Chroococcidiopsis sp. TS-821: one gene and its partners. The protein of the gene in region 1 interacts with the protein of each later gene in a pairwise test. Links are inferred from orthologs where the notes say so. Each region holds a gene or a part of one and is shown in the gene's direction. Other genes may lie near its edges. The genes, in order: rlmB, B1A85_RS10905 and tsaE.

Evidence for each region.
Region 2: the proteins of rlmB (region 1) and B1A85_RS10905 interact in binary tests that used the Escherichia coli proteins (3 or more experiments, as listed by UniProt). The link is inferred for Chroococcidiopsis sp. TS-821 from one-to-one orthologs.
Region 3: the proteins of rlmB (region 1) and tsaE interact in binary tests that used the Escherichia coli proteins (3 or more experiments, as listed by UniProt). The link is inferred for Chroococcidiopsis sp. TS-821 from one-to-one orthologs.

The regions. Positions count from the first base shown.
Region 1 is NZ_MVDI01000007.1:5,311-11,078, forward strand. The notes cover bases 1,690-4,682. They hold rlmB (23S rRNA (guanosine(2251)-2'-O)-methyltransferase RlmB), read left to right. Parts: upstream 1,690-2,711; coding sequence 2,712-3,653; downstream 3,654-4,682. Other genes in these bases: B1A85_RS16760 (STAS domain-containing protein), read left to right, coding at 1,690-1,878; B1A85_RS16765 (Mini-ribonuclease 3), read left to right, coding at 2,183-2,617; B1A85_RS16775 (DUF1816 domain-containing protein), read left to right, coding at 3,758-4,057; B1A85_RS16780 (alpha/beta fold hydrolase), read right to left, coding at 4,152-4,682. In the rest of the region: B1A85_RS16750 (DUF4090 family protein), read left to right, coding at 1-84; carA (glutamine-hydrolyzing carbamoyl-phosphate synthase small subunit), read left to right, coding at 239-1,396; more of B1A85_RS16760, read left to right, coding at 1,558-1,689; more of B1A85_RS16780, read right to left, coding at 4,683-5,000; Asp-tRNA(Asn)/Glu-tRNA(Gln) amidotransferase subunit GatA, read left to right, coding at 5,278-5,768. UniProt on the Escherichia coli protein: Specifically methylates the ribose of guanosine 2251 in 23S rRNA.
Region 2 is NZ_MVDI01000003.1:105,680-111,376, forward strand. Bases 1,718-4,639 are described here. They hold B1A85_RS10905 (NAD(P)H-hydrate dehydratase), read left to right. Parts: upstream 1,718-2,349; coding sequence 2,350-3,930; downstream 3,931-4,639. Other genes in these bases: B1A85_RS10895 (hypothetical protein), read right to left, coding at 1,718-1,795; B1A85_RS10900 (hypothetical protein), read right to left, coding at 2,069-2,299; B1A85_RS10910 (bifunctional diguanylate cyclase/phosphodiesterase), read left to right, coding at 4,312-4,639. Outside these bases: B1A85_RS10890 (alpha/beta fold hydrolase), read left to right, coding at 1-1,038; more of B1A85_RS10895, read right to left, coding at 1,049-1,717; more of B1A85_RS10910, read left to right, coding at 4,640-5,697. UniProt on the Escherichia coli protein: Bifunctional enzyme that catalyzes the epimerization of the S- and R-forms of NAD(P)HX and the dehydration of the S-form of NAD(P)HX at the expense of ADP, which is converted to AMP.
Region 3 is NZ_MVDI01000001.1:1,574,987-1,580,575, forward strand. What follows is about bases 1,176-3,989. They hold tsaE (tRNA (adenosine(37)-N6)-threonylcarbamoyltransferase complex ATPase subunit type 1 TsaE), read left to right. Parts: upstream 1,176-2,252; coding sequence 2,253-2,726; downstream 2,727-3,989. Other genes in these bases: yvcK (gluconeogenesis factor YvcK family protein), read left to right, coding at 1,176-1,549; B1A85_RS07155 (CRTAC1 family protein), read left to right, coding at 3,625-3,989. In the rest of the region: more of yvcK, read left to right, coding at 161-1,175; more of B1A85_RS07155, read left to right, coding at 3,990-5,589. UniProt on the Escherichia coli protein: Required for the formation of a threonylcarbamoyl group on adenosine at position 37 (t(6)A37) in tRNAs that read codons beginning with adenine.

The DNA.
Region 1 (5,768 bases):
GATAAATTAAATCAAATGCTCATTGATGCGGACTTTGCGCCGCTTAAAGATAAAGAAATTGCTTTTTATTACGGTGGGAAGTAATAAAAACTTACGCAATATCAAGAGAATTTTTATGCGAGTTTTATACGTTTCAGTCGCGAAAATGCGATCGCATTCTTACATAGTCATACCAAGACATAATTGACTCGTGGCATAATTAGCCTGATGCCAGTCAGAGCCTTGAGATTAATTGCTTATGTCCCTATTTGACGCTAAACCAGCGCTGCTTGTCCTTGCTGATGGAACTACTTATCGTGGTTTTTCGTTCGGCGCTACCGGAACCACAATTGGGGAAGTTGTTTTCAATACTGGCATGACAGGCTATCAAGAAGTTTTAACAGATCCCAGTTATTACGGACAAATTGTTGTCTTCACCTATCCTGAACTCGGTAACACAGGCGTAAATCCAGACGATGAAGAATCGCATAAACCGCAAATCCGAGGCGCAGTAGCGCGCAACATCTGCTACAAACCGAGTAATTGGCGTTCGACAGCTAGCTTGCCAGATTACCTACAACAGCATAACGTTCCTGGCATCTACGGAATTGATACTCGCGCCCTTACTCGTAAAATTCGGGCTTTAGGTGCGATGAATGGCGGAATCTCTACCGAACTAGACGAAGCTGAGTTACTAGAGCAAGTTACCGCAGCACCTAGCATGAAAGGCTTGAATCTCGTGCGTGAAGTAACCACGGCTAACGTTTACGAATGGTCCGATCCCACAACGGCAATTTGGGAATTTAAGCCAGTTAATCAAGAGGCTACAGAACCTTTAACAGTTGTTGCGATTGACTTCGGGGTGAAGCGTAACATTCTCCGCCGTTTAGCCAGTTATGGATGTCGGATTGTTGTTGTGCCTGTCAGCACTCCTCCTGAAGAAATTCTTAAATACAACCCTGATGGAATTTTTCTTTCTAATGGTCCTGGCGATCCCGCACCAGTCACTGAAGGAATCGAAACAACAAAAGCACTCCTCGCTAGTCAAAAGCCAATGTTTGGCATTTGTATGGGACATCAAATTTTAGGTCACGCACTCGGCGCAGAAACCTTTAAGCTCAAGTTTGGGCATCGTGGTTTGAACCAACCGGCAGGTTTAAAGCAACGTGTAGAAATCACAAGTCAAAACCACAGCTTTGCGATCGACGCTAATTCCTTGCCGGATGCAGATATTGAGATTACTCACCTCAACCTCAACGACTTAACAGTTGCGGGATTGCGACACAAATCATTACCGCTATTTTCCGTGCAATATCACCCAGAAGCTAGTCCTGGTCCTCATGACGCCGATTATTTATTTGAGCAGTTTGTAAAATTGATGCGCGAAGCCAAGCAGAAATCAGCAACCAAGCGCTAGTTCTTTTCGCTCCGCAATTTCTGCCTCATGATAGTAGACAACGCCTCAAAAAACGCTCTATACTTGAGCCTCGACTTTAAACATCGCATTTAAGGTAGTAAGAGGAGGGTATTATTGCTGAACCACTGAATATTACGGTTAGTCTGCGAGGAACCCGTGAAGTGCGAGACAATTACCAATTGTTTCGATTTACAGGGTTACTAGATGCTTTCTCTGAGCCAACCTTTCGTAAGGTTATCAGCAAATGTATCGAAGAGGGACCAAAAAATATTATTTTGGATCTTTCCCAAATCGACTTTGTTGATAGCTCAGGTTTAGGAGCATTGGTTCAACTTGCCAAACAAGCACAAAGTGCTGGCGGCACTTCACAAATTGTGACTAATGCCCGCGTGACTCAAACAGTTAAGCTAGTTCGTTTAGAGCAATTTCTCTCGCTGCGTCCCTCAGTGGAAGTCGCGCTAGAGAACGTTAAACAGTCATGATCTGGCAACAGAAGCAAGGCTGATATAGCTATCCGGTTGTATTATCTGGGTAGCTTGATTTTTGCTTATAAAAAATGTTTATTAAAGCAGAACGGGGGAACTCGCTGCTAGACAAATCCTGTCTATCACGCAGCCAACTGCGATCGCATTAACTTAAGGAGAATACAGGGATCGAAGATAAAAAGAAGTTACTAAAACTAGCTCGGTAGTTTTGCCAAATTTATAAACACTACCAATCCAAAGAGAAAGGAAAATCCTAGTTGTGAATCAAAAGGAGGAAGAGCTACTCGATGGCTCATCTATAATAGAAGGCGAACTAACTGTTAGGTTAGAGCAACTGACACCAACCTTGGCTGAAGACTTATCACAGCTACAGCAGGTCTCTCCGAGTGCTTTGGCATATTTAGGAGATGCAGTTTATGAACTTTATATTAGGCGTTATTACCTACTGCCACCAAAGCGCTCGCGTGTTTATCATCGTTTAGTAGTGGCACAGGTAAGAGCCGAAGCACAAGCATTACATTTGCGCTCGCTGACTCCCTACCTTACCAATACCGAGTTAGATATAGTTCGTCGCGGTCGAAATGCGACAACGAAGCCGCCAAAGCGGATCGAACCTGAAATTTATCAACAAGCATCAAGTTTAGAAACCTTAGTCGGCTACCTATTTCTCACTGATTGTCAGCGTCTGACTCAGTTGTTGCACAAGCTACACTTTGAGCAAGATAAAAATGAGTGATAGAAATTGTCTTTCTATACTGAAATTGGCTATTCTTCTCAGTTAAAGTCGAGAAGTAGGGATGCCCAAAGAATTTAACACTGTAACTATATAAATGGCGAACAAACAACAAAAATTTAGATCTACGGGCAAAGCAAAGCATGACAAGCCAGTCAGAATCAGACAAAGCTCCAAGCCTTTGCTGAAATCTCTGAATCAGAGTCGCACTGCATCAACAAAACCTTCAGTTAATTATGCTGTCAATAGTACGCACTCACAACCTTTAGCAGAAGAAAGCGATCTTATCTACGGTCGTCACCCTGTTTTAGCTGCTTTAGAGAATCAAAGACATCTGAATCGGATTTGGATTACATCGCGATTGCGCTACGATCCCCGTTTCCATTCTTTGATTTCCCAAGCTAAAGAAAACGGAACAGTGATTGACGAAGTTGAACCAAAGCGTCTAGATCAAATTACGCATTATGCGAATCACCAAGGAGTCGCAGCGCAAATTGCACCCTATGCATACACCGATCTCGATGAACTGATTGCTCGCGCCAAAGCAATCGCCGAATCACCCGTGATTGTAGCAGCAGAAGGTATTACCGATCCCCACAACTTAGGAGCAATTATTCGGACGGCTGAAGCGATCGGAGCGCAGGGACTTGTTATCCCCCAAAGACGAGCCGCAGGAATTACATCGAGTGTGATGAAAGCAGCTGCTGGTGCTTTGGAGCAATTTCCTGTCGCGAGAGTCGTTAATTTTAGCCGCGCTTTAGAAGAACTCAAGGAAGCAGGATTTTGGATTTATGGTACAGCCGCAACCGCAAGCCAACCATTGCATACTGTCCAATTTACAGGACCAATCGTTTTGGCGATTGGTGCTGAGGGTGAGGGCTTGAGTTTGTTAACACAACGCTGCTGTGACGTGCTAGTGTCCATTCCACTTTCGGGAAATACTCCAAGCTTAAATGCCTCAGTCGCAGCAGGAATGGCTTTGTACGAAATTTTTCGCCAACGTTGGTTAAATATGCTTCATTTAGAAAAATTAAAATAAGATAATTTGAAAAAAGAAGCGTAACAGAGTATAACAAAGTGTGAAGTAATTAGAAGCAGCAGCAGACCGCGTCACATCTGTAACCAATGGACAAAACAGCAAATATGAAAACATTTTGGGATAGTTTTAAAGAAGTTTTAACTAATCTCTTTCACAGCATTGGCTGGGCTTGGTGGGTAGAAATTGTTACACAAAATCCGCGCTGCACGTACTACTTTGGTCCTTTCTTGAGCGTTAAGGAAGCAAACGCTGCTAAGACTGGGTATCTTGAAGATTTAGAACAAGAAGGTGCGCAAGGAATTACAGTGAAAGTCAAGCGTTGCAAGCCCAAGAATTTGACAATTGCTGACGACTTGGGAATGATTCAGCCGAAAGCGACACCAATATTTAGCGGTCAGATGTAAAAGCAAGTCAAGTTAGTGGCGGGTGTTCGGTGCCAAAGACGAAACTAACTTAAATATAGACTCTGCGGCTTGCTGAGCGCTCGTCACTGGCAATTTATTTAAACTTGACAACATCGGGATACTGCGCAATCCACTTATCAATATCGCTGAGTACCTGCTGGGGAATTTCCCAAGGGAAAAGATGGGCGGTATTGGGATAGCATTGCCATTGACAGTTTTTCAAGTACCGAGCAGTTTCATGACTTGATTGGGCAGTGATATGGCGATCGCTTGCTCCAGCGAGCATCAAGCTTGGACAAGTAATTTTGTGTAAGTCGGCAAGGCGATCGTAACCGGATCGCAACGCTGTATTCAACGCGCGTTGTGCAGCAGCAGAAGTTTGCAGGTACGCGGCGATCGCATCAGTGGCAAGATAGCGATAGGCAGTCGGCGAGTGTTGTTGAATCAGGTAGCGATAGAGCGATCGCTTACCAAACGTTTCAATATTCCACTGCCAACTTGGTTGCAACCAATTAAGAATAGACGCTACACCAGTATACACATTATCTTGCCAGCTAATTGGTGGATGATTACCTCTAGGACGCGCTGCAGTGGCGACAAGGATTAACCCGCTAACTCTGTCAGGCAATTTGAGTGCGAGTTCCATTGCCAATATTCCTCCCAACGACCAACCAAGGACTAAGCAGCGCTGAATTTTGAAGCTATCTATCAGTGCTTCTAAGTCAAGTAAGTGGTCGTTCATGGCAAAATTTTGTTGCGTGCGACTGCTACCATAGCCGCGGAGATCGGGAGCGATCGTACGGAAACGCTGCGATAAATGGTCAGTAAAAACTGATAGACTGCGCCCTGAACCTGGATGACCGTGTAAGCAAAGAATGGGAAAGCCGTTTCCTTGAATGCGAACGTTGAGCTTGACAGGTTGAGAGTTTTGAGATGTGGACACTAGATAAAAATTAACCGCAATATATTTACTATAAGATTTATAGAAGTCAGTCAGGGAGACAAGAAAATATAAAACTTACAATAAATATCACTAGAGCTTATTTATCGATGAAGCTTCCTCGAATACCTTGCACAGAAAGCAGAAAGAGGAACGACAACACTTATCAATCGTTCTCTAGCCTCCGATCCCTGACATCCGATCCTTTTGAAGAAGTCACTTTTTACGTAAGTCCTGAATTAAACTAAATAATCTGGATTACAAGTCAAAGGAGCAAACAATGGCATCCATCCGCGAGTTGCACCAACAACTGGTGAGCAAAGAACGCTCTGCGGTTGAAATTACTCAAGAAGCCTTGCAGCGCATTGCAGCATTAGAGCCGAAATTACATAGCTTCATATCGGTAACAGCAGATACGGCGTTAGCACAGGCGCAAGCAGTGGATGCCAAAATTGCTGCGGGAGAGGAAATTGGGTTACTCGCAGGAATTCCAATTGGCATCAAAGACAATCTGTGTACCAAAGGAATTCGGACAACGTGTGCTTCTAAAATTTTGGAGAACTTTGTCCCGCCGTACGAATCAACCGTGACGCAAAAGCTAGCTGACGCAGGTGCTGTCATGGTGGGAAAAACGAATTTAGATGAATTTGCGATGGGCAGTTCTACAGAAAACTCCGCGTTTCAAGTCACCGCCAATCCTTGGGATTTAGAACGAGTCCCTGGTGGTTCTTCTGGTGGTTCGGCTGCGGCGGTAGCAGCGCAAGAATGTGT
Region 2 (5,697 bases), on another replicon or contig:
ATGGCTGCGGGCATTGACCAAGTTGACACTTTTGCAGCCACGATCGCCATTTCACCAACAGGCGCTGATGTGACGTCGCAAGCTCCTCGTAACTTACAACTACAAGCAGGTAGTTGGGAAGGTCGATTTATTGCGAATGCGCAGCGCTTGTTAGCTGCGAGTGGAGGCACTAATTTTGACTTTGCAGCAGGAACTGCCCGCGAACTTGCGATCGTACCGAATGCCGAACATATTACGATTCTCTTCAACGATGTCAGTCATCAAGCTGCATTACGTTGGCTGAATGCAACTTTTAACCAGTTCAATCCTACTGAGTATGTCGATCGTCGCATGGGTTGGTATGGCTTGCATCTCCTTGGCTGGTTATTGCTACTAAGCGTTGTAGCTTCTAAAATTGTGCGGCGCAAACCTCACTCAAAAAAAGTACGCTCGGTAAAACGTTGGGGTGGATTGCTGCTAGCGCCTTTCGTTGCCGCGATCGCATTAACGTTGTTAAATCAAAGTGTAGAACTTACCAGTCTTGGTGGCTTACAGGTAGGCGGAGCTGTTGGCTTGTGGTTTGCCGTTGCTGGTATCACTTGGCTAGCGTTACTCGCTCGTTTACCGCGTCCTACGTGGCGCATGGCGGGATTGGGATTAATGCTGTTTGCCTTGTTGTGGATCGCATTTGGTGCGATGGCGCAAGTTGTTTGGTTGCAATGGTGGTTGATTCCTACACGGCTACAACTGTGGTTGCCCTTAAGTATTGCCTGTCTTCCTTGGTTTTTAGCGTCAGGTCTTGCTCAGCAAGGAATTAGTGGTCGAGCGCGATTTGGTTGGTGGTTCGCCCAAAGCGCCATTTTAATTGGTGGCTTTTTGTTAACGTTGAACTTTCTACCTCAGTTGGGTTTTATGTTTCTTTTATTACCCTTATTCCCGCCTTTAATTGCCGTTCTCTCATTCGTAGTAGCGCTGGTTGACGAAGTGTGGAGTTCTGCGCTGGCGAGTGCTTTGTTTTTTGGTTGGATTCTCGCCGCTGGCTTTCCCTTGGCGAGTTAGCATTACACGTTTAGCGCCCATAGTAAACGCGGGCGTTGCTTAAGCCAGAATTGAGGAAAAACTGGTTCCACTGTTCGGCTAAAGCCCGACTAGAAAAGGGTCCAACACGAACGTGCGATCCTCGTGGTTGTTGTCGCTGGCTGACATCAATGGCAGCATTTTGTTGCAGTTGCCGAATTTGCTCGGCGATCGCTGGTAAACTTTCTTGTCGAGCGGGAATGACGACAAAATACGAGCGCGCATCACCAACAAACGCCGTGTCAGTGCCCGTACTTAAATCCACAATCCGTGCCGTTACTCCGACCGATTTCAGTTCCTGAGCGCGTTGCTGAGCATTCGAGTTTTGCGCAAATGCTCCGGCTTGAACGACAGAACGTCCGTTATACTGCCGCACAAAAGCTTGTGGTTCAAGTTGTTTGACTTGCGCTAGCGTGGGAGAACTCGCATCATCTACATAAACTAAATAGTTCAAATTTGCACGAGTAGGATTGTTAACTGCTGGTGGTGTATTCGATGATGGTGCTTGAAAATCAAATTCGCGGGGAACAAAAATGGATGGTGGTGGCAGCTGCTCGTTAGCGATCGGGACTGGTGGTGGCGGTGGTAAGCGATCCACGACAGCAATATCTTGAGCTAATGCTGTTGTCGCCGTTGTCATCAGCCATCCTCCCAAAAGCGTGGGAACAGGCACTGCAAGTAACGAGCTAGCAAGTTGAGCAAACAAGCTGATGTTGCGCGATTGGTGAGGCTTGTTCATCTTGAGTTAGGCTAACACAATGCTAAGATGAAAAAAATTCATTTGTTAAATTAGACACTTTACCGTCAAAATTGGTTGCTTGACGTATTTAAGTGAATAAATGTTACAAAAGCAAATTAGCGCTAGTTCAGCTAGAGTTCCAAGCGAAATTTTGCCGATAATTAAATATTTTTAGCGTGTATTGCTCCTAAAATTTCGGTAAATCTACAGTGGATATCTTGCGCGCATAATGAATAAGAACTCGCCCCTTAAACCCCGACTCGTGCAAGACTTTTAGCCTTCTTTGCGTAAAGCTGCGATCGCTTTTACTGTTGAAATCTTGCGCGACTCGTTGCTATTTGCAGTCGCTAGCACAAGCAAGCGCTGGAAGATTGCATCTTGTTGCTTGTTGCCATGTAAATATGTTGTGTCAGCGTATAGCCATCTATAGCCGCCGAACACATAAAAACATATTGCAAGTAAAACAGCATGAGATTTCTCTCTTACTGTAGGTGGCGCATTCATTAATTCAGGAACAATAAGAGTAAGCAGTGAGTGTAGCTCTTACTAAATCGATGTTTAACCTAGAATCTTCTATTCCTAACGTCATGACGCGACAAGAACAAATTTCCCGTGTCATCGTTACAGCACAGCAGATGCGGGATATTGAAGGGCGAATTTTTGCTCAAGGTATGCCTGTTGCTGCATTGATGGAGAAGGTCGCAGGGCTAATTGTGCGTCGCCTGATCGAGTTTTATCCGCGATCGCATTTCTCGCGTTGTGGTATTTTAGTCGGACCTGGGCATAATGGCGGTGATGCCTTGGTAGTAGCACGCGAATTGCACTTTCAAGGATATGAGGTTGTACTTTGTATCCCTTTTTCTAAGTTAAAGGAGTTGACATCGCAACATGCACAATATATCAAGAACTTAAACATTCCAGTACATGAAACTTTGGAACCTTTGGCAACGTGCGATGTCTTTGTTGATGGTTTATTTGGATTTGGATTAGAGCGATCGCTGTCTTCTCCTGTAGATCGAATTGTCGACCGGCTGAATCAATGGTCGCAGCCAGTGGTAAGTATTGATTTACCGTCAGGTTTACACACTGATACGGGAGAAGTGCTAGGAACTGCTGTAAAAGCAACGCAGACATTTTGCTTAGGATTGTGGAAACTAGGATTGCTGCAAGACCAAGCGTTAGATTATGTTGGCAAAGCTGAATTAATTGATTTTGATATTCCGATTACAGATATCCAAGCGGTATTAGAAACGCCCAAGATACAACGCATCACTCGACAAAGTGCAATCGCAACTTTACCGCTTCAGCGATCGCCCGTGACGCATAAATATAAACAGGGACATTTGTTACTCATCTGCGGTTCGCGACGTTATACCGGCGGAGCAATTTTAACAGCGTTAGGGGCAAGAGCAAGTGGTGTCGGAATGCTCTCGATCGCAGTTCCAGAATCGCTCAAACTACTTTTATCTGCACAATTACCTGAAGCTCTAATCGTCGGTTGTCCAGAAACCGAAAGCGGTGCGATCGCGCAGTTGCAATTACCTGAAAAAACTGATTTGAGTTCGTTTGATGCGATCGCGTGTGGTCCTGGTTTAACTGTAGATGCCCAGCCAATTTTACAAGAAGTGATAGATAGCGATCGCCCACTGGTTTTGGATGCAGATGGATTAAATATACTTGCCCAAATGGGAACAATCCCGACATTACAGCGCCGCCAAGCACCAACAGTGTTAACACCGCACGCGGGTGAATTTAAGCGATTGTTTCCCAATACCGTCGCTCCGACAAAAGACCGTATCGCCGCCGTCCGTACTGCTGCTGAACAAAGCGGGGCTGTAGTGTTATTAAAAGGTGCAAGAACCGCGATCGCAGATCCTGATTGCGTGTGGATTAACCCTGAAAGTACGCCAGCTTTGGCGCGTGGTGGTAGTGGTGATGTCCTGACGGGTTTATTAGGCGGATTGATTGCACAAGCGACTACTAAACAGATCCCTCTACTCGAAATTGTTGCTAGCGCTGCCTGGTGGCATTCTCAAGCGGGTATTTTAGCAGCGCGTAACCGCACCGAAATGGGCGTAGATGCATTCACTTTGACGCAGTATTTGCTGTCTGTATTGCGAAACACTGAGCATTGAGCGATTAACTAATCATTGCCAGCGAGTGACCGATGTATTATTTTCACTTTCCAAGTAAGGAGTTTATATATGATATATAATCGGCTATTTATATAGAAGTAGTTAAAGCCCTGGTAAGTGGCGTTTTTCATAATCAATATAAATTGCACAATTAGGCAGCGCAATTTTATTTTTCAGCAATAAAGTTAGAGCAAAAGCCTTACCCTGCAAGAAATGCGAGCAATTTTTTATTAAATTATCGCCTACTTATTTAAAAACTTTGATTAATACAAAAAGAATAAGTTGCGCATATTAGTAGCCGTGAAAACTTCAAAAGGGTCACTTCAAGGATAAAATCAAAATTTTACTGAATCGAGCGTAAGGTGACTAATATCATACTTTATGGCTGTTAAAGATTTGACTTCCATCAGTACAGCCTTAAGCGCTACTTACGACCTACGTTTAGTTGTGCTTTCGCTGGTAGTTGCAATCATCAGTTCGTATACTGCACTCGATATGGCGGGGCAAATACCAGCAACACAAGGATTAGCGCGCAAACTATGGCTAGGTGGTAGTGCGATCGCGCTGGGAATTAGTATCTGGGTTATGCACTTTATTGCAATGCTCGCCTACGAGTTACCCATCCCGATTACTTACGATATTGCAACTACGTTACTTTCGTTATTAGTTGCGATCGCCTTGTGTGGAGTTGGACTGTCTATTGCTAGCAAACGACCACTCGGCTGGTTGGCTTTACTCGCAGGTGGAACGTTTGTCGGGTTAGGTATTATTGGCATGCATTTCACGGCAATGCGGGGAATGCGACTCGCGGCAATGCCAGTGTACAACCCATTGTTTGTCATTGGTGCTGGAGTTTTCACAATTTTGATGTCCATCGCCGCTTTGTGGTTGGCGTTTCATGCGAGTGCTGAAAAAATTGTGTCGTCGGAAAGTTTAGGAAAAGTTGGTAGCGCAGTTTTTGCAGGAGTTGCGATTGATGCACTACATTACTTAGGGATGATGGCGGTTAACTATTATCCGTCAATCAAAATGCTATCTCAAAGTAGTACTGGAATCGATCGGTTTGTTTTAGCCATTTCTACGGGGACTGCGGGTTTAAGTATTTTATTGTTAGCGTCAGTGGGTTCGTATTTCGGTCAACGCCTCAGTGCTAAGATTGCCAACGCGGAAGCCTTGCGGGAAAGCGAAGAACGATATCAAAAGTTATTTGATTTTGCACCGGATGCTTATTTTGCGATCGCTGCTGATGGTACGCTCAAATCGGTTAATAATTATGCGGCAGAGTATTTAGGCTATGACAAACAAGAGTTAATAGGTCAACCTGCTTTGGTAACGATTTACGAAGGCGATCGCGATTGGATGCAAGAGTGGATGGCGAGTATCTTCCGCGAAAAGATTACAAGCAGCGAAATAGAACTGCGCAAAGTTCGTAAAGATGGTTCTGTGCTTTGGGTACGCGAACGCAATCAGCTAGTGATTGATAACGAAGGCGAAGCAATCGAGTTACACGCAATTTGTCGTGACATTACCGAACGCAAACAAGCCGAAGAAGAATTACTCCAAACGGCTTTTCACGATGCACTCACAGGTTTACCCAACCGCGCGTTATTTCTAGATCGTCTAGAACAAGCGATTCAACACGCTAAAAGATATCCAAATTATCTATTTGCGGTTCTTTTTCTTGATTTAGATCGCTTCAAGGTGATTAATGACAGCTTAGGTCATCTTCTCGGTGATAAGTTGCTGATTGCGATCGCAACTCGACTA
Region 3 (5,589 bases), on another replicon or contig:
TTTCAGCGATATTACATGAAAATACATAAAATTATGCAATCTCCAATCGGAATTAAGGCTATAAATTCACTTAGTCAAGCTACTAGACACAGTTAGATCACCTACTAAAGTAACAAGGGTTTGGTATACATTTTGGTATCTCCCTGCTAAAAAGTTGCATATGCGATTTGCTCCTTTTAAAAAATCCTTACGAAGTATCAAGCAGGAATCGCTCCATCGCGCTCCCCATCGAGTTGGACAGTGGTTCAAATGGTTAGCTCCTGGGATATTTGTCAAACGCTGGTTACTGTTAAGCGCTGGCGGAGTGGTGTTAGTTGGCTTAGGTTTGGCAATCTGGGTCAAATTAACGCCAATTTTTCATGCATTGCAATTAATCCAGGACATTGTCGGCACGATCGCGAATTTTGTTCCTAATTATATTAGCGGTCCTTTGGTATTGCTTCTGGGCGCATTGTTGATCTTCTGGGGACAAACCCGCACCGTCGGCTCAATTACTGAGGTATTACGACCAGAAGGTGGCGATGAAGAACTGATCGATGTACTCTTAACACACCGCCGCTTGCATCGCGGACCTAAAATTGTCGCCATTGGCGGTGGGACAGGTTTATCAACGTTGCTGCGCGGACTCAAGGCGTATAGCGCGAACATCACTGCCATTGTCACTGTAGCAGACGATGGCGGGTCTTCAGGACGGCTGCGGCGCGAAATAGGGGTTCTTCCCCCAGGCGATATTCGCAACTGTTTAGCCGCCCTCGCCTCCGAGGAAAAATTATTGACTGAGCTTTTTCAGTACCGCTTCCGAGCTGGTGATGGTTTAGTTGGGCATAGTTTTGGGAATTTATTCCTCACCGCAATGAGTGAAATTACTGGTGATTTAGAACGGGCGATCGCCGCAAGTTCGCAAGTTCTCGCAATTCGCGGACAAGTTTTTCCCGCAACGCTCAGTGATGTGCGCTTGTGGGCAGAATTAGCTGATGGTCGTCGTATTGAAGGTGAATCTAATATTACCAAAGCAGGCGGCTGTATCCTCAAAATCGGCTGTACTCCCGCCGAACCTCCCGCACTACCCAAAGCACTACAAGCGATTCATGAAGCTGACTACATTATCATTGGTCCTGGAAGTCTCTATACAAGCGTTATTCCGAATTTACTAGTACCAGAAATTGCCAACGCGATCGCCGCCCGCTGTAAAGGAGGTAAAACCCCGCCAATTCCTTGTATCTACGTTTGTAACGTCATGACACAACCAGGTGAAACCCAAGGTTATACTGTCTCGGATCATATTCGCGCGATCGACGCTGCGTGCGGACAAAAATTATTTAGTGCTGTCCTGGTTCATCGACGAACTCCCTCAGAAAAAAGCCTGAGGCGCTATGCACAAGAAAATTCGCATCCTGTATTTCTAGATCGCGAAGTTGTTGCTCGCTTAGGACGACGGATTATTTTAGCCAACGTGATCGATGAAGATGAAGAAACTGGACTAGTGCGGCATAATCCTCGGGCATTAGCACAAGTGCTCTTACGCTGGTATGGTCGCGCTCGCACATAAGTAAGATTATTTTCTAGGATGTCTTGGACAAACTAATACAGTCGCGCTTCTTGCCAAAGTAAGTGTAATTTTATTCTTTTAAAAATTTCTACAATTACTTTGCATGTATCTATGCAGTTCAAATTGCTGGTAATCTCAGTATAATATGACATGCGCTGAATAAAAAATCCATTTTATATTTCTCAAATTGTAATAGCGATTTTTGATTTGTTTGATGAAAAATTATTATTTTTGTTCTAGCTTCCTAGTCATAGAAAATTTTATAACGAAAACTTCGTACGCACAATGGCTCGGCTACTACGCTCCTTCATAGTTAGTAAGAAATTAGAGGATAGCTGCAGCTTAATATTTCTAAGTTATTCATCGCAATTTACTTTTAAGAATGCCATTCAACTTTTGCAAACGTTGAGAATTATAGTTCATTTAAAGTGAGCGATTGTTAAAAATTATAACTTAAAAATTACTTTTCTATTTAACAGATTTAAGTACACTTACTAAAGACGAATTAATTATTTTTAAAAGGTTTGCCCTCTCAATTTCATAAAAATCATATTAAATCAGTTACACTATATTCAGTAATATTTAAAATGAGTTTTTTACAGTTAACTCAAAGAATAATAGCTTTATTTTAGGAAGTTAACTTGCAGAGGCAGATCAATAAATTATGATTTCAAACTGTTAGCTCAAGACTCAGATTTAGATTATGAATAAAAGACAAATTCGTACTTTGCTTGTAGATCCACAAGCAACGCTGCGCTTAGGTAAATTTTTAGGGCAAACTTTGAATGCAGGTAGTGTGTTGTTATTACAAGGGGATTTAGGAAGTGGTAAAACTACATTAGTTCAAGGAATTGGTAGCGGGCTAGGAATTAAGGAGCAAATTGTTAGCCCTACATTTACTTTAATCAATGAGTATAGAGAAGGGCGCTTGCCACTTTATCACTTAGATCTATATCGTTTAGAACCAGAGTCAGTTGCTGCATTATACCCAGAAGCTTACTGGGAAGGTATCGATGTAGAGTTAGGTATTACAGCAATTGAATGGGCAGAACGCTTGCCATATCTACCATCGAGTTATATTAATATCCGCTTTAGCCACCATAACACTCATGGTCGTCAAGTAGACGTATCTGCGGTAGGCATTCAACTCGATTTTTTAGAAAATTTCACAACCTGAAGCAATGTTTTCCTTGCGTTTGCGATCGATAATTCTGTACTAAATATTAGTTATTTCTGTCTTTTGATAGATACAAATAATTTACTTTCAATGTAAAGAAAGCTGCTCAATCTATCTATAATAAAGTTTTTGTAAAGTTATATTTAGGTTGTTGCTCTTACCTTTGAAAGTAGTTTAAAAGGAATATATAGGTAGAATTTATATTTCTATCTCTTATACATACTTTTACAAGTTAACCAAGGGATTTTGACTGATATATTATTAGTCTGAAATACCTAGGCTTTATGACCTTGTATATCGCTCATTAAACAGTGATTAGCGATGAAGTTCACGCATAGCACTTATACTCTTATACCTTCACTCAGGGTACAGATTTCCTTGTTTTATTGAATAAAACTAAGGCAAAATTACTGAACTGAGCGTAACTTTACTGTATTAACTTACCAGCCTATCTAAATTAACATAATGGAAAGGAGATGTTACTACTAATCTATCTAGCTAGTTAGATCTGCATCAGACCCAATTTTAGTCATACTTCTATCAATATATTTTCCATTTCACGCTTTTTAAAGTTATAAAAAAGCGCAAATTCTAACTTACTTCTTTTGAGGTAAATCTATATGGTGTAGCTATACATCTGTCTATTTTACCTCTGATTTTAGATTTTGCTCTCTTTAGCTACTAACAACCTAACAATTCTTCACCCTTGCCAACAGCTTTTAACTTCGCTATCTATAACCTGCTGTTCATTCTATAGCAACGATGCATATGGTCATCTAGTTTGATAGATGATCCCCAAACCGAACTCTTGCTCAGAGAAATCATTCTCTGCACCAAGTACTCTCTCATTTCTATCACCACATAGAGCTGCTGTCAAGTTCAGCAGAAGGGGGTGCATGTGCGACTTCATAAACGGCTAAAAATACTATTATGTTTTGGCATAGCGACACTCGTTTTTAGTTTTACGACTAAAGTTAGTTTAAGTTTTACTAGTCAAGCTTCCACAATTAAGTTCCAAGAAGCCACCGCAAATGCTGGAATAGTGTCATCCCAAGACGAAACTCATGGTGTTGCTTGGTTAGATTACAACAGCGACGGTAAGCCCGATCTATGGATTACACCGCACGGCTACAGAAGCTCAGATCGTCCCAAAGGAGCAAAATTTCCTCGTCTTTATCTCAACATGGGTGGCGGTAAATTTAAAGATATTATTTCGCAAGTTTGGCCCAAAAGCGGTGTAACAGGCGATTCTCACGGTTCAGCCTGGGGTGATTTTGATAATGACGGCGATCCTGACTTATTTGTCGTCACAGGAGCGCAAGCTGGCTACGGTCAAGAAAACAATTTTTTCCTTGTCAATCATCAAGGAAAGCTACAGGAGCAAGCAACTAAGTGGGGTTTAAATTTCCCATTAGGAAGAGGTCGAGCCCCGCTATGGCTAGACTGGAACAAAGATGGACTTTTGGATGTTCTTCAGTTAAATGACATCCGACCTGACGGAAAAGCTCCTAGTACCTTGTTTAGAAGAATGACAAATGCTTTTCAAAATGCCAATGCACAAGTTGGCTTGCAAACAAACCAAGCCTCTGACTTTGCCCAACTTGCAGATGTGTCTGGCGATGGTAAGCAGGATATCGTCATTCAAAGTCCATCTAGATACCCGCAGAAGATCTACGATTCAACAACAATTCCTTTTCGAGATATAACTGGGAGATTACCTGCTCATCAGTTTGTTTCCGACGCTGTCATTGCTGACTTTAATAATGACACCTATCTAGATGTGTTTCTGCCCAGAAATCGTCTCATTCGCGTTCCTAGCGTACATCAAATAAATGCAAAGTTAGCCTTAGCAAAGTTACTAGCCTTCCAACGGGAGGTGGGAGTCAGTTTTAAGACAAGTGGGAATGTCAGCTTTGATTTCCGTACCACACCTGTTACAGAGATTGTCACAGAGATAGGTAGACCAGAAATCTTTATTGGTTCCCAAGGCAGACAACCAGGGAAGTTGGGATTTTCGTTATCGCCGCAAGATCCAACAGTGAGGGGAATTAAACCACACAAGGCTGGAGTTGATACTGGGTTATACATTGGTTATGAGCCAGCTACCCAAACTTGGACAGTACGACTTTCTTCTCCCAAATATAAATTAGTTCATTTAGTGATTGAAACACCTCAACCAATGTCTCACTTAACTCGCATTGGTTTTGGACCACTCGATCTCTCTCAATTTGACTTACCAGATGTTTTGCTTTTCTATGACCCTAAAACTAAACAGTATGTTAATCGCACGCAAGGCTCTGGAATTGGTAACCCACTCTTAGCACACTCGGTAGTTGCTGGAGATTTTGATAATGACATGGATGTCGATCTATATGTATTGCGGGGTTATGAATCTTACAGCTTACCAAGTGTTCTATATGAAAATTTAGGTAATGGAACCTTTAGAGTTGTTCCTAATGCCGGTGGTGCTGCAGGACGTCATCCAGGCTTTCATGTTGTGACTCAGATGACAAGAACGATGTTTGGTTCGTGTGTTGCAGTCGCAGATTATAACGTTGATGGTTTTTTAGATTTATTCATGGGTAGTACTGTATTAAGAGCTACACAAAAAACTTACACGGGAACTCCACATCAACTTTTCCGTAACCTTGGCAATAAAAACCATTGGCTGGAAATTGACTTGCAAGGAATCGCATCTAACCGAGACGGTATTGGTACTAGGGTGCTACTCACAGCGGGCGGTGTTACTCAAGTGCGAGAACAGGGAGGAGGAATGCACCTGTATGGTCAAAATCATCAACGTCTTCATTTTGGGTTGAAAAACAATACGCTCATTGACCGAATTGAAGTTTACTGGCCATCA